Regions from separate parts of the Pseudomonas aestiva genome, predicted to be linked through region 3. Evidence: riboswitches for the same ligand, from Rfam matches in the RefSeq annotation. Region 3 holds a riboswitch; each other region holds the start of a gene.
What was found. A riboswitch is a leader RNA that binds a small molecule or an ion and turns the genes downstream of it on or off. The one in region 3 is predicted to bind cobalamin.

Region 1 (7,126 bases), 980 kb from region 3:
GTCAGTGCGGGCAGCGATTTCCATGCGCCGGCCGAGTGGTCGGAGCTGGGCATGTACCGTCCGTTGCCCGAAGATCTGCCGCCCCTGTGGGCGCGCTTCAGTCAACCGCTATACCCTCAGATTCGGGAACCCCAATGAGCCAGTTCATCGAAATTCATCCGCAGAATCCCCAGCCGCGGCTGATTCGTCAGGCCGTGGAAATCATCCGGTCCGGCGGTGTCATCGCCTATCCCACCGATTCGTCCTATGCGCTGGGCTGCCGTATCGGCGAGAAGAGCGCGGTGGAGCGTATCCGCCGCATCCGCCAGCTCGACGACAAGCACAACTTCACCCTGGTGTGCTGCGATCTTTCCGAGCTGGGCATCTATGCCAAGGTGGATACCAGTGCCTTCCGCCTGCTCAAGGCCTATACCCCCGGGCCCTACACCTTCATCCTCAATGCCACCCGCGAGGTGCCGCGCATGCTGCTGCATCCCAAGCGGCGCACCATCGGCGTGCGGGTGCCCCAGCATCCCATCACGCTGGCGCTACTGGAGGCCCTGGGCGAGCCCTTGATGAGCGTGAGCCTGATTCTGCCGGGGGATGACGAAGCCCTGGGCGATGCATGGGAGATCCGCGAGCGGCTCGAGCATTTCGTCGACCTGGTGATCGAAGGCGGTCCGGGTGGCGTGCAGCCGTCCACCGTGATCAGCCTGGCCGACGACGAGCCGGAAGTGATCCGGGTCGGTGCCGGGGATCCGACGCCCTTCATGATCGAAGCATGAGCGAAGCCCTGGACCCCCAGCTGCTCGAACCCGAGCAGCTGCGCCTGGCGCTGGTCTATGGCGAGGCCTTCACCGAGCTGCCCCAGGACCTCTATATCCCGCCGGATGCCCTGGAGGTCTTTCTCGAAGCCTTCGAGGGACCGCTCGACCTGCTGCTCTATCTGATCCGCAAGCAGAACATCAACATACTCGACATCCCGGTCGCCGAGATCACCCGGCAGTACATGAGCTATGTCGAGCTGATGAAGGCGGTGCAACTTGAACTGGCCGCCGAATACCTGCTGATGGCCGCCATGCTGGCGGAGATCAAATCGCGCATGCTGCTGCCGCGCGCCGAAGGCCTGGACGCCGAGGAAGAAGATCCCCGCGCCGAACTGATCCGCCGCCTGCAGGAATACGAGCGCTTCAAGAAGGTCGCCGAGGATCTCGATGAGCTGCCGCGCGAAGGCCGCAACTTCGTGGTGCCCACCTTGCCGGCGCCGGATGCGCGGGCGCGCAAGCTGTTGCCCGAGGTGGACCTGGGCGAGTTGCTGCTGGCGATGGGCGAGGTCCTGCGCCGCGCCGACCTGTTCGAGAGCCACCAGGTGACCCGCGAGGTGCTGTCCACCCGCGAGCGCATGAGCCAGGTGCTGGAGCGCCTCAAGGAGGGTGCCTTCGTGCCCTTCGTGGCGCTGTTCACCCTGGATGAAGGCCGGCTCGGCGTGGTGGTGACCTTCATGGCCATTCTCGAACTGGTCAAGGAATCCCTGGTGGAACTGGTGCAGAACGAGCCCTTCAGCCCCATCCATGTCCGCGCCCGGGTCAGGGACGCCGACGGGGAAGAGGCGTCTCAGGCGTAGGCCAAGGCTGCCGTTGCCGCCGCGCTCTTGCGCTTGCTCACCAACAACCGGGCACCTTCACCCGCTGCAGCCAGGGCCGCGGCTTCAGCCACGCTGGGGCTGCCGGTGTACTGCAACACCAGATCGCTGGCGGCAGTTATGCCGCGCTCTTGCGCCAGACGCTCGGCGGTGAAGCCGTGCAGAGGCAGCTGCCAGCGCTGGGCGAGGGCGCGCAGTCCGCGTTCTTCGAGTCGACTCGCAACGGTAGCCAGTGCGGTCAGCGCAGTGCGATCGCACTGGGCTTCCTGCAAGACCCCGAGCGCCAGCTCGGCGAGTTCGTCCAGCGAACAGTCCTGACGGCAGCCGAGGCCGAGAACCAGGCCCATCAGCCTTGAAGGTCCTTGGACGAAGCGTGGCAGTCCAGTCCAGAGCCTGAACAGCACAGCGGGCGAAGGACGAACGGGCGCCACGCCGAAGTATCGGTCTGGCTCAAGGTAGCGAAGGGGCGCGTAATGGCGATCATGGCAGGTCTTGAGGGGAGGAAGGCAGGCGGTGGCTCGCCCTTGGCGACCGCTTCGAGCAGACCACGCGCCTCGTCCGCCGGTCAAGCCTGGCGGATTGACACCCTGGCGGGGCGCTCGTAGCCTGTCGCGTTCCGAGGTGCTCTTGTCGGCAAGAGCTTGAAAGGGAACGCGGTGCGATACCGCGGCTGCCCCCGCAACTGTAAGCGGCATCTTCAGCCACTCCACCAGGCCACTGCTCACGCGGGAAGGCCGGAGCCGGGCGCCGCGAGCCAGGAGACCTGCCTCGTCACGTTTCGAACATGCAACCGGGCGGGGTGATCCGGGCTGCCACCAGGGCCTCGCCGTCACGCGGGCGTCCGGCATGCCTGCCCGTCTTTTTTCGCTTTTTCTCTAAGGGCAGCCCATGAAAACCCTGGCCAAGACTCCCGTCACCATCGTTACCGGCTTCCTCGGTTCCGGCAAGACCACCCTGCTGCGGCACATGCTCGACCATGCTGAAGGCCGGCGCATCGCGGTGATCGTCAACGAATTCGGCGAGCTGGGCATCGACGGCGAGATTCTTCGCCAGTGCAGCATCGGCTGTAGCGAGGAAGAGGCTCAGAGCCGCGTCTTCGAATTGGCCAATGGCTGCCTGTGCTGCACCGTGCAGGAAGAATTCTTTCCGGTGATGAAGGAGCTGGTGGCGCGGCGGGGCGACATCGACCACATCCTCATCGAAACCAGCGGCCTGGCTCTGCCCAAGCCCCTGGTGCAGGCCTTCCAGTGGCCGGAGATCCGCACCGCCTGCACCGTGGATGCGGTGATCACCGTGGTCGACAGCCCGGCGGTGGCGGCCGGCACCTTCGCCGCCCATCCGGAGCAGGTGGATGCCCAGCGTCGGCAGGACCCCAACCTCGACCATGAATCGCCGCTGCACGAGTTGTTCGAAGATCAGCTCGCCAGTGCCGACCTGGTGATCCTCAACAAGGCCGACGGCCTGGACGCCGAGGCCCTGGCCCGGGTCCGCGCCGAGGTGAGCGAAGAGTTGCCGCCGGCGGTCAAGGTGGTGGAAGCCAGTCGTGGCGTGTTGCCCCTGTCGGTGCTGCTGGGCCTGCAGGCCGAGTCCGAGGCCCATATCGACAGCCGTCCGACCCACCATGACCTCGAAGGTCATGAAGACCATGACCACGACGAATTCGACTCCTTTGGCGTCGAGTTGCCCGAGGTGGCGGAAGCGACCCTGCTGGCGGCGCTGACCGAGGTGGTCAAGAGTCATGGCGTCCTGCGGGTGAAGGGCTTCGCCGCCATCGCCGGCAAGCCGCTGCGGCTGCTGGTGCAGGGCGTGGGCACCCGCTTCGACAAGCATTTCGACCGTGCCTGGAAGACCGGTGAGACCCGCAGCACCCAACTGGTGCTGATCGGTCAAGAGCTGGACCAGGCGGCCATCACCGCCCAGTTGCGCGCCGCGGTGGCCTGACCCCGGATGCATCTGCTGCGTACCCAGCCGGGCGGTTTCGTCCCGGACGATGGCATCGCCCATTTGGCGCAGACGCCGGGCGAGATCGTCGTGCTCTGCAGTGGCGATTCGCACCTGGCGCTGCTGGCCGAGGCGACCCGTAGCCTGGACGAGCGCTATCCCAGTCTGCGGCTGGCCAATCCAATGCAGCTGCAGAACCACGCCTCGGTGGATCTCTACGTCGACGAGGTGCTGAGCCAGGCGCGGGTGGTGTTCATCTCCCTGCATGGCGGCCAGGGTTACTGGCGCTATGGCATGGAGCGGCTGGCCGAGCTGGCCGAGCGGGGGCTGACCCTGATCGCGGTACCCGGTTGCGACCGGCCCGACCCGGAACTGATGGCCCTGGGTACGGTGGCGCCCGAGCTGGCCGAACGGTTGTGGCGCTATCTGCGCCAGGGCGGCCTGGGCAATGCCCGGGATTTCCTGCATTGCCTGGCCAGCGAGTGCCTGGATGCCCGGTACACCTACCAGCCGCCGCGGGAATTGCCGCGGGTGGCCGTCTATCACCCAGACGCCCTGGGTCTGGATGGCTGGCGTCAGCGCTGGCGACCGGACTGGCCCACCGCGACGCTACTGTTCTATCGCACCCACCTGCAGTCGGCCAACACCGCCTTCGTCGATGTCTTCTGCCAGCAGCTGGAAGCTCAGGGGCTGAATCCGCTGCCCATCGCCGTGGCCAGTCTCAAGGAGTCGGCCTGCCTGGAAGAGGTGGAACGGCTGCTGGACGAGACCGCTACGGCGCTGATCCTCAATACCACAGGTTTTGCCCAATCCAGCCCGGAACGGCCGACTCTGACGCCGTTCCGTCGGCCGGTACCGGTACTCCAGGCCATCTGCGCCCAGGACAATCGCGAGCGCTGGCAAGAGAACCCTCAGGGGCTGGGCGCCCGCGACCTGGCCATGCACATCGCCCTGCCGGAGCTGGACGGGCGCATCATCACTCGGCCGATCAGTTTCAAGGGCCTGGCCTGGCGCTGCGAGCGCAGCCAGAGCGACGTGGTCAACTACCAGGCCGATGGCGAGCGCATGGCCTTCGTCGCGCGGCTGGCGCGCAGCTGGATCGAACTGGCGCAGCGGCCTGCCGCGGACAAGCGCATCGCCCTGGTCCTGGCCAACTATCCGACCCGCGACGGCCGTATCGGCAATGGCGTCGGTCTGGATACCCCGGCGGCGGCGCTCAAGGTGCTGCAGGCGCTGCAGACGGCCGGCTACCCGGTGGCCAATCTGCCTGAAAGCGGTACCGCCCTGATCGAGCGCCTGCTCGGTGGGGTGACTAACGACAGCGCCCTGCGCGATCTGCGCCCGGCCTTGCAGAGTCTGGCGCTGCAGGACTACCAGTCGCTATTCGCCCAGTTGCCCCTCAGCCTGCAGCAGGCGGTGACCGAGCGCTGGGGCGGGCCCGAGGCCGATCCCATGCACCGTCGGGGTCGGCTCATGGTGGCCGGGGTGCGCTTCGGCCTGACCTTCGTTGGCATCCAGCCGGCGCGCGGCTACGACGTCGATCCGGCCGCGGTCTATCACGATCCTGCGCTGGTGCCGCCCCATGGCTACCTGGCCTTCTACTTCTGGCTGCGCGAGGCCTATGGCGCCCAGGCCGTGGTGCATCTGGGCAAGCACGGCAATCTGGAGTGGTTGCCGGGCAAGGGCGTCGGGCTGTCGGCGGAGTGTTGGCCGGACGCCATCCTCGGACCGCTGCCCAACGTCTATCCCTTCATCGTCAACGATCCGGGGGAGGGTGCCCAGGCCAAGCGGCGCACCCAGGCGGTGATCATCGACCACCTGATGCCGCCGCTGACTCGCGCGGAGAGCTACGGACCGCTGCGCGACCTGGAACGCCTGGCCGACGAATACTATGACGCCAGCCTGCTGGACCTCCGACGCGCCACCGAATTGCGCGGCGAGATCCTGCAGCTGGTCCGCGAAACCGCCCTGGATCGCGAGCTGGGGCTGGTGATCACCGACGATCCGGACAGCTGGCTACCGCAGCTGGACGCCTACCTGTGCGACCTCAAGGAGTCCCAGATCCGCGACGGCCTGCATGTGTTCGGTGAATCCCCGACCGGCCAGCTGCGTCGCGATACCCTGGTGGCCTTGCTGCGCATTCCCCGGGGCGATGCCCAGGGCGCCAATGCCAGCCTGCTGCGAGTGCTGGCCAAGGACCTGCAGCTGGGGTTCGATCCCCTGGCCGCTGACCTCGGCGAGTCCTGGCAGGGGCCGCGTCCGGCGTGCCTGGAGGGGCTGTCGAGCGAACCCTGGCGCACCCTGGGCGATACCCGGGAGCGGCTGGAGCTCCTGGCCCTGGCCCTGGTTGCCGCGACCGTCGATGCCGAGCCGCTGCCGTTGGCGCTGGACGAATTGCCTGCCACCCGCCCGGTGCTGGAACACCTGGTCGGTCAGGTCGCGCCGGCCCTGGACAGCTGCGGTCCCGCTGAAATCGGCGGCCTGCTGAGGGCACTGGAGGGGCGTTTCGTTCCCGCCGGCCCCAGCGGCGCGCCGAGTCGCGGGCGGCTGGACGTGCTGCCCACCGGGCGCAACTTCTTTTCGGTGGACGTGCGCAACCTGCCGAGCATGACCGCCTGGCGGCTCGGCTGGCAGTCGGCCAACCTGCTCTTGGAGCGTCATCTGCAGGAGGAGGGCGATCACCTGCGTCAGTTGGGTCTCTCGGTCTGGGGCACGGCGACCATGAGGACCGGCGGCGACGACATCGCCCAGGCGATGGCCCTGCTGGGTGTACGCCCGGTATGGCAGACCGGAAGTGCCCGGGTCGAGGACTTCGAGATCCTGCCGCTGTCGCTGCTGGATCGTCCGCGGGTGGATGTCACCCTGCGCATCTCCGGCTTCTTCCGCGATGCCTTCGGTGGGCTGGTCAGGCTGTTCGATGCCGCCGTCCAGGCGGTCGCCGCACTGGACGAGCCGGACGACCTCAACCCCCTGGCCGCCCAGGTGCGCCGCGAGCGCGCTGCGCTGGAAGCCGCCGGTACCGCTGTTGACCTCGCGCGGCGTCAGGCCGGCTGGCGCATCTTCGGCGCCCAGCCCGGCGCCTATGGCGCCGGCGTCCAGGGCGCGGTGGAAGAGCGACAGTGGCAGGACCGTAGCGAACTGGCCACCGCCTATCTCAACTGGGGCGGCTACGCCTATGGCGCCGAGGATGACGGCACCGCTGCCCGTGACGACTTCTCGCGCCGCCTGGGTCGCCTGCAGGCCGTACTGCAGAACCAGGACAACCGTGAGCACGACCTGCTCGATTCCAACGACTATTACCAGTTCCAGGGCGGCATGCTGGCCGCTGCCGAGACCCTGAGCGGCCAGCGGCGTGCCAGCTACTTCGGTGACCATGCCCAGGCCGATCTCCCCAGGATCCGTACCCTCAGGGAAGAACTGGGCCGCGTGGTGCGCTCCCGGGCGGCCAATCCCAAGTGGATCGCCGGCATGAAGCGCCACGGCTACAAGGGCGCCTTCGAGATGGCCGCCACCGTGGACTATCTGTTCGGCTTCGGCGCCACCACCGAGCTGGTCGAGGATCAT
Region 2 (7,126 bases), 990 kb from region 3:
CTTTCCGCCGAGGAGCTCAAGGCGCGCCTCGCCAGCGCCGACGCCGCCGTGGTGATGAAGCTCGGGCGCAACTTCGAGAAGGTGCGCCAGGTGCTGCGCGACCTGGGCCTGGACCAGCGCGCCCGCTACATCGAGCGCGCCACCATGGACAACCAGCGCATCGTCGCGCTGGACGCCGTCGAGCCCATGGCCTCGCCGTATTTCTCGCTGGTGGTGGTGCCGGGGGTGAAATGGAAGGGTTGAGCCCGGCCATCGTCATCCTCGGCCCCGGTGCCCTGGCCACCGCCCGCCGCCTGCAGGCCGGCCTGCCGGGCAGCCTGGTACACGGCCTGGCCGGGCGGGTCGAGGGCGATGTCAGCTACAGCGCCTTCGGCGACCACCTGCGCGACCTCTATCGCCAGCAGCGCCCGCTGCTGGTGCTCTGCGCCGCCGGCATCGTCATCCGCAGCCTGGCGTCCGTGCTGGATGACAAGACCGCCGAGCCGCCGGTGCTGGCCGTGGCCGAGGACGGCAGCGCCGTGGTGCCGCTGCTGGGCGGCCTGGCCGGCGCCAATCGCCTGGCCCGTCAGCTGGGTAGGCTGCTGGACGTGGCCCCGGCCATCACCACCAGCGGCGAACTGAGATTCGGCACCTGCCTGCTCGATCCGCCGGCCGGCTATGCCCTGGCCGATGTCGACGTGGCCAAGCACCGGGTCGCCGATCTGCTGGCCGGCGCCCCGGTCCGCATCGAGGGCGAGGCGCCCTGGCTGGATGAGGTGCCCCTGGCCCGCGATCCCGAGGCACGGCAACGCATCCTGGTCTCGCCCCTGACCAGCGCCGACGACCATACCCTGTTGATCCACCCCCGCGCCGTGCTGGTGGCGGTAAGCGCCGATGCCACCGCCGCCGCCATTACCGCGCTGCTCGCCAGCACCGGCTATGCCACCGGGGCCGTGGCGGTGCTGCTGGCTCAGGCGGCCGACATGGCAGCGCCCGGCCTGGCCGAGCTGAGCCAGGCGCTGGAGCTGCCGCTGAGATTCGTCGACGCCCGTACCCCGGAATTCGCCCAGGCGGCCGTGGCACGGGCCCAGGCCCAGGGCCTCGCCCTGCACCTGCATGACCGGCCGCTGGACGCCGATGACCTCGGCCAGCGCCGTGGCCGCCTCAGCGTGGTGGGCCTCGGCCCCGGCGCGGCCGAACTCATGGCTCCGGTGGTACGCCGCGCCCTGGACCAGGCCGAGGACGTCCTCGGCTACGCGACCTACGTGCAGATGGCCGGTCCCCTGCGTCCGGACCAGCTGGCCCATGCCAGCGACAATCGAGAAGAATTGCAGCGCGCCCGCCATGCCTTCGAACTGGCCGCCAGCGGGCGCCAGGTGGTGATGGTGTCGTCCGGCGATCCGGGCGTCTTCGCCATGGCCGCCGCGGTGCTGGAGGTGCTGGAGGGCGCCGCCGACCCGCGCTGGGCGGCGGTGGAGCTGGAGATCCTGCCGGGCATCACCGCGGCCATGGCCAGCGCCGCCCTGGCCGGGGCGCCGCTGGGTCACGACTTCTGCCTGATCTCCCTGTCCGACAACCTCAAGCCCTGGACGGTGATCGAGCAGCGCCTGCGCCAGGCCGCCGCGGCGGACCTGGCCATGGCCTTCTACAATCCCATCTCCAAGGCCCGACCGCATCAGCTGGACCGGGCGCTGGACGTCCTGCGCAGCTGCCGCTCGGCGAACACCCCGGTGATCCTCGGTCGCGACGTCGGCCGTCCCGGTGGCGGTCTCGAATACACCAGCCTCGGCGCCCTGCGCAGCGAGATGGTGGATTCACGCACCCTGGTGATCCTCGGCTCCAGCCATACCCGGCGCTTTCCGCGGGCCGACGGCGGCGAATGGGTCTATACCCCGCGCTGGTACGATACGGAATTGTTATAAAGTAACATTTAGTGCTTGAATCCTGGTCGCCGCTGGCTCACCCTCGGCGACCTTTCCGTTCCCTGGCGGGAAGCCGGTGCAACTCCGGCGCGGTCGCGCCACTGTGAGCTTCGCGAGAAGTGAGCCAGACCTTGCCAGGGGACATCCATCATCCACCAGGGACGCGTCATCCCGAGGAGAGTCCATGTTTCGTCGTCTTCTGCCGCTGCTCGCCGCCGGCCTGCTGTCCGTATCCTCCCTTACCGCCCAGGCGGCCACCCCCTATCCGCTGACCATCCACAACTGCGGCCGCGACCTGGTCTTCGAGCGCGCGCCTCAACGCCTGGTCAGTCTGGGCCAGGCCAGTACCGAGTTGCTCTTGCGCCTGGGCGTGGGCGCGCGGCTGGTGGGCACCGGCGTCTGGTTCGGCGGCTTGCCCGCGGACCTGCAGGCGGCGGGCAAGGACATTCCGCGGCTGGCTGACAACGCCCCCAGCTTCGAAGCCGTGGTCGGCTCCCGGCCGGATCTGGTGGCGGCCCAGTACACCTATCACGTCGGCCCCGGCGGCGAGGTGGCGGACTTCCCGCGCTTCGCCACGCTGGGCATCGCCGCCTATGTGGCGCCCAGCGATTGCGAAGGCAAGGCGGTGACCGCCGACTCCAACAGCGATGGCAGCCGCAGCGCGCCCTTCGACATGCAACTGGTGACCCGCGAGGCCCAGGAGCTGGCGGCCATCCTCGATGTGCAGCCGGCCGGCGAGCAGCTGGTTGCCGAGCTGGACCGCCGTATCGCCGCCGCTGGCGAGCAGGCCAAGGCCGCCGGGGTCCGGGGGCGCTCGGTGCTGTTCTGGTTCTCCAGTCCGCGGCTGGAAGGGGATCCCTGGGTCGCTGGCAACCTCGGCGCGCCGGCCTGGATCGCCCGCGCCCTGGGCCTGCGCAACGTGGTCGACAGCGCCGAGGAATGGCCGGCGGTGAGCTGGGAGCGCATCGCCAGTCTGGACCCTGACTATATCGTCGTGGCGCGCATGGATCGCCGTCTCTATCCCGCCGATGACGTGGACAAGAAGCTGGCCTTCCTGCGCAGCGATCCCCTGACCCGCGAATTGCGCGCGGTGCGCGAGAACCACCTGCTGGTGGTGGACGCCCCGACCCTCAATCCCTCGCTGCGGGTGGTGGACAGCGTCGAGACCCTGGCCGCCGACCTGGCCAAGCCGCAACCATGAGTCTGCCCCTGGCGGCCGAGGGGGCCCGACCCTGGCGCTGGCTGCTGGGCCTGGCCGCGGTGCTGGCGCTGGCGGCGAGCGTGGTGCTGGCGGCGTCCTTCGGCGAGATGCCCATCGCGCCCCTGACCAGTCTGCAGGCCATCGCCAACGGCCTCGGCCTGGGGCCCTATCCGGTGGAGCGCATCGTCCAGGGCATCGTCTGGGAATACCGCCTCAGCCGCGCCCTGGTGGCCGCCTGCTGCGGCGCCGGCCTGGCGGTCTCCGGCGCCATCCTCCAGGCGCTGCTGCGCAACGCCCTGGCCGAACCCTATGTGCTGGGGCTGTCGGCCGGCGCCTCCACCGGCGCGGTGCTGGTGATGCTGCTGGGGGTCGGTGGCGGGATGCTCGGCGTGTCCCTCGGCGCCTTTCTTGGCGCGGTGCTGGCCTTTACCGTGGTGCTGCCCTTTCTCGGCAGTGGCGGCAGCACCCGCATCATCCTCGCCGGGGTGGCCGCGTCCCAGCTGTTCAATGCCCTGACCGCCTATATCGTCGCCACCGCGGCCAATGCCGAGCAGGCGCGCAGCGTGATGTTCTGGCTGCTCGGCAGCCTGGCCGGGGTGCGCTGGCCGGACGTCTGGCTGGCCGCCGGGGTGGTGCTCGCTGGCTTGCTGGTGTGCCTGGCCTGCGCCCGGGCGCTGGATGCCTTCGCCTTTGGCGAAGACGCCGCCGCCAGCCTCGGCGTGGCGGTGGGGCCGCTGCGCCTGCTGCTGCTGGCGGTCACCGGCCTGATCACCGCCTGCCTGGTCAGCCTGGTGGGCGCGGTGGGCTTCGTCGGCCTGGTGATCCCCCATGTGGCACGCTTCCTGGTCGGTCCGGGGCATGGCCGGCTGCTGCCCACCTGCGCCCTGATCGGCGCGCTGTTCATGGTGCTGGCCGACATCGTCGCCCGCACCCTGGTGGCCAAGCAGACCCTGCCCATCGGCGTGGTCACCGCCCTGGTCGGTGCGCCGGCCTTCGCCTTCATCCTCTACCGCGCGCGGGAGGTCCGATGAGCCTCGCCGCGCGGGACGTGGCCTGGAGCGCCGGCGGCCAGCCGATCCTCGCCGGGGTGACCCTTGAGGTGCCGCCCGGCGGGGTGCTTGGGTTGCTGGGCCCCAATGGCTCGGGCAAGTCCAGCCTGCTGCGGCTGCTGGCCGGGCTGCGGCGGCCAGAGGAGGGCAGGGTCAGTCTCGACGCGTTGCCGCTGGCCGAGTTGCGCCGGCGCGACCTGGCACGGCGGGTCGCCCTGGTGGAGCAGCAGGCCGGTACCGAGGCCGATCTCTCGGTGGCCGAGGTGGTGCGCCTGGGGCGCACGCCCCATCGCGGCCTGCTCGATGCCTGGAGCGCGCGCGACGCCGAGGTCTGTCAGCGCGCCCTGGCTCAGGTCGGCCTGGTCGACAAGGCGGCACGGCGCTGGCACAGCCTCTCCGGTGGCGAGCGCCAGCGCGCCCAGATCGCCCGCGCCCTGGCCCAGGAGCCCAGCGAACTGCTGCTGGACGAACCCACCAATCACCTCGATATCCAGCACCAGCTGGAGATCCTCGACCTGGTCCGCCGCCTGCCGGCGACCTGCGTGCTGGCGATCCACGATCTCAACCTCGCCGCGCTGTTCTGCGACCGCCTGGCGGTGCTGCGCGACGGCCGCCTGGTCGCCGAAGGCGCCCCGGCCGCGGTGCTGACGGCCGCGCTGATCCAGCAGGTCTGGGGGGTGAAGGCGCAGGTGACGCTGGACGGCCCCGACGGTCGGCCGACGATCCGCTATCGGCTGGATTGACGACGCCGCACCGGGCCGGCCCGCTCTTCGATCGCCTGCCTGAGCTGCGGGCGACCACCCAGCCAGAAGACCGCTTCGGTGGCGATGAACAGCGGGCCGATGGCCAGGCCGGCGAGGTCGTCGAGAAAGGCCGGCTTGCGCCCCTCGTAGTGGTGACCGACGAACTGGATGGCCCAGCCGACCAGGAACAGACTCAGCCCCCAGCCCAGCCAGACGCCCGTGGTCCGGGCCGCCAGCGCGGCACCCAGCCAGAGGGCAAGCCCGAGCAGAACGCCCATCAGCAGCCCCAGCGGCCGATCCAGGCGCAGGTAGAAGACCGCCACCGCCCCGGCCACCGGTACCGCGGGCGACAGCGGCCAGCCGGCCAGGCTGAAAACCGGTCGCGACAGCAGGATGGCCACCGCCAGCACGATCAGCAGGATGCCGGGAAAGTGGCTGGCGATGTTGCGCGGATCGCGGTGGTAGCTCGCGTACTGGCTGAGATGATCTTCCAGGGTCTTCATCGGCAGGCATCCAGGCGGCTGGGCGGGAAGCCTCAGCATGCACCGGGAAGCTCCTGCGCGTCAGCGGGCACCAGGAGAAATGCGATTGCGATAATCGCCCCGTCGCTCGATAATCGATCAAAAGCCTGCCGAGGACCGGTCCGATGGACGATAACCGCACCGCTCACGCCACGGGCCTGCCGCCACTGGCCGCGCCGCCCATCATCGCCTCGCCGGCCAAGCGCATCGAAGCCTTCACCGGCGACCCCAACTTCATGACCTCCCTGGCCCGCGGCCTGGCGGTCATCCATGCCTTCCAGGAGCGCAAGCGCCAGCTGACCATCGCCCAGATCAGCCATCGCACCGAGATCCCGCGTGCCGCGGTGCGTCGTTGCCTGCATACCCTGATGAAGCTGGGCTACGTCACCACCGACGGCCGCACCTACTCGCTGCTACCCAAGGTGCTGACCCTGGGGCACGCCTATCTGTCGTCGACGCCGCTGGCGGTCACCGCCCAGCCGGTGCTCGATCGCCTCAGCGAGCAACTGCACGAAGCCTGCTCCATGGCCACCCTGGAAGGCGACGAAATCCTCTACATCGCCCGCTCGGCGACGCCGCAGCGACTGATCTCGGTGGACCTCAGCGTCGGCAGCCGGCTGCCGGCCTATTGCACCTCCATGGGCCGCATCCTGCTCGCTGCCCTGGACGATGCCGCCCTGCACGACTACCTGGAACACGCCGACCTGCAGGCCAAGACCAGCCGCACCCTCTATCAGCCGCCGGCGCTCATCGCGTGCCTGGGCCAGGTGCGCCAGCAGGGCTACGTCATCGTCGACCAGGAGCTGGAGGTGGGGCTGAGATCCCTGGCGGTGCCCCTGAGAGACGCCGCCGGCCAGGTGCTGGCGTCGCTCAACGTCGGCACCCACGCCAGTCGGGTCAGTCGTCAGGAACTGGAGACGCGCTTCCTGCCGGTGCTGCTGGCGGCCAGCCAGGAGTTGAGTACCCGGCTGTTTCACTAGCGAATCTGGTCGATTATCGGCCATATCGCCGATAATCGAATTGTCAGCTGTTCGAGGTGGGCTTAACGTCGGCGCAGTGGCGCAATCCGCCGATAACAACAACACGAGCAGACCACCATGACGCAAACCCTCGCGGGCGCCGTGCCCCTGGCCGACTCTTCGGCCACGGCGACAGCCGGCACCCTGGATGTCCAGCACTTCATCAATCGCCAGGCGCTGTCCGCCTACCAGTGGCGCATCGTCGCCCTGTGCTTTCTCATCGTCTTTCTCGACGGCCTCGACACCGCGGCCATGGGCTTCATCGCCCCGGCGCTGTCGGTGGAGTGGGGCATCCCGCGGGCTAGCCTGGGGCCGGTGATGAGCGCCGCCCTGGGCGGCATGGTCTTCGGCGCCCTGGGCTCCGGGCCGCTGGCCGATCGCTTCGGCCGCAAGGGCGTGCTGGTGGTCGCCACCTTCATCTTTGGTGGCTTCAGCCTGCTGTCGGCCTTCAGCGCCAACCTCGAACAGCTGGTGATCCTGAGATTCCTCACCGGACTGGGCCTGGGCGCCGCCATGCCCAACGCCACCACGCTGCTCTCGGAATACACCCCCGAGCGCCTCAAGTCGCTGCTGGTGACCAGCATGTTCTGCGGCTTCAACCTGGGCATGGCCGGCGGCGGCTTCGTCTCGGCCTGGATGATCCCGGCCTACGGCTGGCACAGCCTGCTGGTGCTGGGCGGCGTGCTGCCGCT
Region 3 (7,126 bases):
ATCCGCTGGAATTCCGCCTGCGCTATCTGCAGGACCCTCGCGCACGAGCGGTGCTGCAGGCCGCCACCGCCAAGGCCGGTTGGCAACCACCCACCCGGCAGGAAAAGGTCTGGGACGGTGCCCAGGCGAAAGGGCAGGGGCTGGCCTTCCTGCACTACGAAAACGAAAACGCCTATGTGGCCGCGGTGGTCGAGGTGGCGGTGAGCGAGGCGACGGGGATCCGGGTCACCCGCGTGGTGGTGGCCCATGACTGCGGTCTGATCGTCAATCCGGATGGCTTGCGCAATCAGCTGGAAGGCTGCGTGATCCAGGGCATCGCCCGGACCCTCAAGCAGGCGGTGCGTTTCGATCACCAGGGAGTGACCAGCCTGGAGTGGGGTGCCTATCCGCCGCTGACCTTCAACGAATTGCCCGAGCTGGAACTGGAGCTGATCGATCGGCCTGAAGAACCGGCAGTGGGGGCCGGGGAGGCCACCACCGCGGCCATCCCCGCGGCCATCGCCAATGCCGTGGCGGCAGCGACCGGTCTGCGCCTGCGCGAGGTACCGCTGAATCGCCAGCGTCTGCGCGAGGCGCTAGCCGCTAGCCGCTAGCCGCTAGACGCGTTTCAGCCGCTGCTTGAAGAACAGTGCGGCGCCGGCGCCCAGCACGGCGATGATCGCCGCGCCGATCCACAGCGACTCGTTGCCGGCGAAGCTGAAGTGGTTGGCGCCCTTGGCCGCCAGATAACCCGGGCCCATCATCAGCGGCGCCCAGACGATGGCCGAAAGCACGTTGGCCGACTGGAAGCGCAGCTGGTTCATCGCCATCATCCCGGCCACCAGGGGCACGGTGTTGCGGATCATAGTCAGGAAGCGCCCGCCGAATACCGCGAAGAAGCCATAGCGGCGAAAGAACAGCCGGGTCCTGGCCACCTGCTTGCGATAGCGGCGAAAGGGCGGGCGGTGGACGATACTGGGACCGAGCCAGCGGCCGATGATGTAGGAGCAGATGTCGCCGAGGATGGCGCCGACGATGGCGGCCAGCACCAGCGGCACCGGCGAGAGCACTCCGGAGCCGGCCAGGCCGCCGACCACCAGCAGCAGGGCCGTGGCCGGAATGAAGACGCCCAGCAGCACCAGGGATTCGCCAAAGGCGAGCAGGCCGACGAGCAGCGGCGCCCAGGCCTGGTGGGTTTCGATAAAGCCAAGCAGCGATTGCGTCAGGGATTCCATGGGAGGCCACTCTTGCCGAAAGTCCTAAGACTACTTGGCGCCCGTGGCCTGCCAGCCGTTTCAACAGCTTGAATCAATTTCCATTGCTGGAAGTGCGCAGGAGCGCGCATCGGCGCCCCCGACTGGACGCCTCAACTTTTCGCCAGAGCGTCCTGAGCAGCCTGCCAGCGCAGTGCGTGGCGCTCGCCGACGACGAAACGATCGCCCTGGAAGTCCCAGCGTTCCACGTCCACGGTCTTCTTCGCCCCTTCGCCGACCAGCAGGCGATTGAAGGAGTTGGGCGAGGTGCCGCGCACGCGAGAGGAGAGGGCGGTGCCGGCTTGGACGATCCAGACCTCGCGGGGCAGGGTGGGGTACTGGCGACTCAGCGGCAGCACATAGGGCAGGTGGATATGCCCACCCATCACCAGATCCAGTCCGGCGTCGGCCCAGGTGGCCAGGGCGTGATCGGCGTTGTGCTGCAGATTGCTCAGGTCACTGAGTTCGAGGGCGCCGAAGGGTTGGTGGGCGATGACGATGCGCAGCTTGCCCGGACCGGCGCGGCGCAGGCGCTCGGCCACCCGCTCGATCTGCTCGGTGCTTACCGCGCCATCCTTGTGGCGTTGCGGAGCGGTGGTGTTGAGCCCGACCAGCAACAGCTCGTCGTTTTCGATACTGGGCTCCAGATCCTGACCGAAATGGTGGCGATAGTTGCCATAGGGCGTCAGGAAACGCGCGAAGACGTTGTACAGCGGCAGGTCGTGATTACCCGGGATCACCAGGGTTTGCGGAATGCCGTGGCTTTCCAAGCGTTCGACAAAGGTCTTGGCTGCGGCGAATTGTTCGCGCCGGGCGCGCTGGGTGATGTCCCCGGAGAGAATGAGAACATCGGCGCCGTGTTCGCGGACATGGGCTTCCAGAGCCGCGACCACGGCGGGTTGCTCGGTGCCGAAGTGGGTATCGGAGATTTGCAGGAGGGTCGTCATGAGGACCTGGTTTCCAACGGATTCCCCTTTACGACCGCAACGGGCGCCAAGCGATCCGGCGAAGGCTAGTTAGACTTCGCCGTCGTGGTGCCAGGCGTCATGCAGCTCGGAGGCGTTGGCTTCGCCGACTTCGGTGCGGGCCTTGAGCCAGTCCAGCAGGGCGGTACGGTCTTCCGCGGTGGGCGAGGTGTAGCGCTTGTTGGCCATGATGGTGCCTTCGACCCAGGCGTTGTCGAAGCCGCCGATGTAGTCCAGCGTGCGCTCTTCGACGTAGTCGATGAAGTCGCCCAGGAAGGTGTCCAGATCGTCTTCGCTGAGTTCGTTCTTGAAGCTCACCTTGATTTCAAAGGCCAGTTCCTGGAATTCGCCCAGGTACTGCTTCTTGCGCAGGCGACGCTTCATGCGGCTCAAACGGGGATCTTGGTTGGTATCGGTCATGGCGAAGGCCTGGATATCGATTAAAGGGCGGGCATTATCCCTGGCGTCGACGGGTAATGCCAATGCCGACCGCTCCAGCGGTGGGTCGGCCGGACCTTTTTGCCTGCGACCGGAGGGCGCAGTAGCGGAAGGACCTGCTCAGGCCGCCATGGCCGCGCAAGCATCGGCGCAGGCTTCGCAGGCCCGGGCGCAGGCCTGGCAGTGATCGGCCTTGTGCTTGCCGCATTCGGCGGCGCAGGCGCGGCAGGTGGCCAGGCACAGAGCACAGACTTCGGCGATGCGGTCGCTATTGCGCTGCATGAAGGTGGCGGCCAGGCGGCAGGCATCGGCGCAGTCCCGGTCCAGGCGGACGCAGTCGCGCATCATGTCCAGATTGGCTTCCCCCAGACAGGCGCTGGCACAGGTTTCACAGGCGGCGGCGCAGTCGAGACAGGCCTTGATACAGGCGGCGAGAGTGGCATCGTTCATCCGGTAGCTCCTGGTGTGGGGTGCCTAGGGTGGACCCGGTCGGCTGGCGCCGAGTTCGGCCGGTGCGATCGATTGACGCTCTCCCGGGTAGTCCGTACCCTGCGCCCTTGCACGTGGTGCCCCGCCTCGCCGGGGTGAAACAGGGAAGCCGGTCGAGCCGGCGCTGCCCCCGCAACGGTAGTTGAGCAGTAGCTGCGCGACACCCACTGGCCCTGGCCGGGAAGGGGCGCAGCGGATGCCCCCAGGGCATCGGCTCACCAGCCCGGAGACCGGCCACGCTTGCGTTCATCTCGGCGATGCGGAGGGCGTCGCGCGGCGTCGCCACCTGCCTTGCGCGGGCGGCGTCTCTGCCCGTTTCTCCGCCGCGCCCGCACCCGGAGAACCACCCATGACCGATAGCCCCGATTCGACCAGCCCCGAGCGCGACGAGCGCCACCGTGCGCGCATGGTGCGCAAGAAGGCGGTGATCGACGCCCGCATCGCCGAAGCCCAGGACGAGCGCGGCCTGCTGCTGGTCCACACCGGCATCGGCAAGGGCAAGAGCAGCTCGGCCTTCGGCATGGCGGCGCGTGCCCTCGGCCATGGCATGAAGGTGGGCGTGGTGCAATTCATCAAGGGCCGCCGCGACACCGGCGAGCAACTCTTCTTCAGGCGCTTCCCGGACGAGGTGCGCTACCACGTCATGGGCGAGGGCTTCACCTGGGATACCCAGGACCGGGCCCGCGATCTGCATTCGGCTGCCGCGGCCTGGGCGGTGGCGGTCGAGCTGCTGCGCGATCCGGCCATCGGCCTGGTGCTGCTGGACGAACTCAACATCGCCTTCAAGCACGGCTACCTGGACGTCGATCAGGTGCTGGCCGATCTGGCCGGGCGCCCGGCGCACCAGCATGTCGTGGTGACCGGGCGCGGTGCGCCGCCGGCGCTGGTCGAGGCCGCCGATACCGTGACCGACATGAGTCTGGTCAAGCATGCCTTCCAGGCCGGCGTCCGCGCCCAGCAGGGTATCGAATGGTAGGCGAGACGCGGCATTGCCCGGCGCTGCTGATCGCCGCTCCGGCCTCCGGTCAGGGCAAGACCAGCGTCACCGCTGCCCTGGCCCGGTTGCACGCCCGCCAGGGGCGGCGGGTACGGGTGTTCAAGTGCGGTCCGGACTTTCTCGATCCGATGATTCTCGCCCGCGCCAGCGGCGCACCCGTCTACCAGCTCGATCTGTGGATGATCGGCGAGGCCGAGAGCCGGCGCCTGCTGTGGGAAGCGGCGGGGGAGGCCGATCTCATCCTCATCGAAGGCGTCATGGGCCTGTTCGACGGCCAGCCCTCGGCGGCCGACCTGGCCGAGCGCTTTGGCGTACCGGTGCTGGGAGTGATCGACGCCGCCGGCCTGGCGCAGACCTTTGGCGCCCTGGCCTATGGCCTGGCCCACTATCGGCCGGGCCTGCCCTTCGCCGGGGTGCTGGCCAATCGCAGTGGCAGTCCGCGGCAGACGCAACTGATCCGCGGCAGCCTGCCAGCGGGCATGACCTTCTTTGGCAGCCTGCCGCGCGATGCCGGCATCGAGTTGCCCAGTCGTCACCTGGGGCTGATCCAGGCCGACGAGGTCACCGACCTGGATCGTCGTCTCGACCTGGCGGCCGATGCCCTGGGCGCCAGTTCCACCCTTGAAGTGCCGCCGCCAGTGGCCTTTGCCGCACCGCCGCCGACCGTGGTCGAGCCGTTGCTGGCGGGGGTGCGGATCGGCGTGGCCCGGGATGCGGCGCTGGCCTTCATCTACCAGGCCAATCTCGATCTGCTGCGCGCCCTGGGCGCCGAGCTGCAGTTCTTTTCCGTGCTCACCGACACGGCGCTGCCAGCGGTGGACAGCCTCTATCTGCCCGGCGGCTATCCCGAGCTGCACCTGCAGACGCTGTCCAACAACCTGGGCATGCGCGCGGCCATTCGCGCCCACCATGCGGCCGGCAAACCGATCCTCGCCGAGTGCGGCGGCATGCTCTATCTGCTCGACGAACTGACCGACAAGGCCGGCGAATCCGCCAGCCTGCTCGGACTGCTGCCGGGCAGCGCGCGGATGCAGGCGCGCCTCACCGCCCTGGCCTTGCAGTCGGTGGAGTTCGAGCAGGGCACCCTGCGTGGCCACACCTATCATCACTCGGCCCTCGAGTCATCCGAGGTGCCCTGGGCGCGCGGGCTGTGCCCCAACGGCAAGGCGGTCGCCGAGGCGGTCTACCGCGACGGTCGCCTCACCGCCAGCTATATTCACTTCTACATGCCGTCGGCACCCGCCGCGGCCGCCGCGATGCTCAAGCCGTGACCACGACCCCCTATACCCCCGCCGAACAAGCCGCCGTCTACCGAGCCATCGCCGAGCGCCGCGACATGCGCCACTTCTGCGGTGGCGAGGTGCCCCCCGAGCAACTGGCCCGCCTGCTCGGTGCCGCCCACCAGGCGCCCAGCGTCGGGCTGATGCAGCCCTGGCGCTTCCTGCGCATCAGCGATCCGGCCCTGCGCCAGCGCCTGCACGAGCTGGTGGAAGAAGAGCGCTGCGCCACCGCCGACGCCCTCGGCGAGCGCAGCGACGACTTCATGAAACTCAAGGTGCAGGGCATCCTCGATTGCGCCGAGGTGCTGGTGGCCGCGCTCATGGACGGCCGCGAAGCCCATGTCTTCGGCCGTCGTACCCTGCCGGAGATGGACCTGGCCTCGCTGTCCTGCGCCATCCAGAATCTCTGGCTGGCGGCGCGCTGCGAAGGCCTGGGCATGGGCTGGGTGTCGCTGTTCGAGCCGGAAGCCGTGCGCAGCCTGCTGGAGATGCCGGAAGGCGCGCAGCCGGCGGCCATCCTCTGCCTGGGACCGGTGGAAGCCTTCTATCCGCGCCCGATGCTGGAAGAGGAGGGCTGGCGCCAGGGGCGGCCGCTGGAGGAGCTGGTCTTCGAGAATCACTGGGGCCAGAAACCATGATGCTGGCCTTCGCGGTCGTCAGCGGCATGCTGCTCGACCTGCTGTTCGGCGAACCCCGCCGCGCCCACCCCCTGGTGCTGTTCGGGCGCCTGGCCGACAGCCTCGAAGCCCGCTTCAATCCCGGTGGCCGTGGCTGGCGCAGCCATGGCGTGGTGGCCTGGAGCCTGGCCGTGCTGCCCTGGGTGCTGCTCACCGCCTTGCTCTGCCAGCTCGACTGGCTGGCCTGGATAATCCAGCCCCTGGCGCTGTATCTGGCCGTGGGACTGCGTAGCCTCGGCGAGCACGCCGAGCCGGTGGCCCGCGCCCTGCAACGCAACAATCTGCCCGAGGCACGGCGGCGGGTCGGCTACCTGGTCAGCCGCGAGACCAGCGAGCTGGACGAGACCGCCGTGGCCCGCGCCGCCACCGAATCGGTGCTGGAGAATGGCAGTGATGCCGTCTTCGCCGCGCTGTTCTGGTTCGCCCTGCTGGGTGCCCCGGGTGTGGTGCTCTATCGCCTGGCCAATACCCTGGACGCCATGTGGGGCTATCGTACGCCGCGCCTTGAGCGTTTCGGCTGGGCCGCGGCGCGGCTGGACGATGTCCTCAACTATATTCCTGCGCGCCTGGTGGCCCTGACCTATGCCGGTCTCGGCCGCTTCTGGAGCGCCATCGAAAGCTGGCGCACCCAGGCACCGCTGTGGGACAGCCCCAACGCCGGTCCGGTGATGGCGGCCGGTGCCGGCGCCCTGGGCGTGAGCCTGGGCGGCCCGGCTCGCTACCACGGCGAATGGCACGAGCGTCCGCTGCTGGGCCGTGGACCGGTGCCGACCTTCCTGGCCATCACCCGTGCCCTGAAACTGGTGCGCCGTGGCGCCTGGTTGTGGACCGCGCTGATCGCCCTGGGAGGACTGCTGCTTGCTTGAGCACGGCGGTCGGCTGCGGCGCGCGGCGCGCAGCTACGACATTCCCCTGGACGACTGGCTGGACCTGTCCACCGGTCTGGCCCCCTGGCCCTGGCCGCTGCCGGAGATTCCGGCCAGTGCCTGGGCCCGGCTGCCGGAGCCCGATGACGGCCTGGTGGAGGCTGCCGGTGCCTGTTACCGGG

Region 1: it holds a riboswitch for cobalamin, as region 3 does, so the genes downstream of both, cobW (cobalamin biosynthesis protein CobW) here and cobO (cob(I)yrinic acid a,c-diamide adenosyltransferase) in region 3, are expected to answer to the same signal.
Region 2: it holds a riboswitch for cobalamin, as region 3 does, so the genes downstream of both, AABM56_RS02850 (ABC transporter substrate-binding protein) here and cobO (cob(I)yrinic acid a,c-diamide adenosyltransferase) in region 3, are expected to answer to the same signal.

What each region holds. Positions count from the first base shown of each region.
Region 1 is NZ_CP150916.1:2,573,535-2,580,660, reverse strand. It holds gene AABM56_RS12055 (PHP domain-containing protein) at 1-138, shown strand, start outside; gene AABM56_RS12050 (L-threonylcarbamoyladenylate synthase) at 135-764, shown strand; gene AABM56_RS12045 (ScpA family protein) at 875-1,603, shown strand; gene AABM56_RS12040 (cobalamin biosynthesis protein) at 1,594-1,968, opposite strand; cobalamin riboswitch at 2,224-2,407, shown strand; gene cobW (cobalamin biosynthesis protein CobW) at 2,510-3,562, shown strand; gene cobN (cobaltochelatase subunit CobN) at 3,569-7,126, shown strand, end outside.
Region 2 is NZ_CP150916.1:603,361-610,486, forward strand. It holds gene AABM56_RS02840 (precorrin-2 C(20)-methyltransferase) at 1-243, shown strand, start outside; gene cobJ (precorrin-3B C(17)-methyltransferase) at 231-1,901, shown strand; cobalamin riboswitch at 1,908-2,055, shown strand; gene AABM56_RS02850 (ABC transporter substrate-binding protein) at 2,086-3,102, shown strand; gene AABM56_RS02855 (iron ABC transporter permease) at 3,099-4,133, shown strand; gene AABM56_RS02860 (ABC transporter ATP-binding protein) at 4,130-4,894, shown strand; gene AABM56_RS02865 (DUF962 domain-containing protein) at 4,879-5,397, opposite strand; gene AABM56_RS02870 (IclR family transcriptional regulator C-terminal domain-containing protein) at 5,541-6,395, shown strand; gene AABM56_RS02875 (MFS transporter) at 6,513-7,126, shown strand, end outside.
Region 3 is NZ_CP150916.1:1,590,773-1,597,898, forward strand. It holds gene AABM56_RS07310 (molybdopterin cofactor-binding domain-containing protein) at 1-593, shown strand, start outside; gene AABM56_RS07315 (DedA family protein) at 597-1,214, opposite strand; gene AABM56_RS07320 (metallophosphoesterase) at 1,346-2,179, opposite strand; gene AABM56_RS07325 (YggL family protein) at 2,249-2,617, opposite strand; gene AABM56_RS07330 (four-helix bundle copper-binding protein) at 2,756-3,085, opposite strand; cobalamin riboswitch at 3,183-3,378, shown strand; gene cobO (cob(I)yrinic acid a,c-diamide adenosyltransferase) at 3,474-4,100, shown strand; gene AABM56_RS07340 (cobyrinate a,c-diamide synthase) at 4,094-5,392, shown strand; gene bluB (5,6-dimethylbenzimidazole synthase) at 5,389-6,039, shown strand; gene cbiB (adenosylcobinamide-phosphate synthase CbiB) at 6,036-6,944, shown strand; gene cobD (threonine-phosphate decarboxylase CobD) at 6,937-7,126, shown strand, end outside.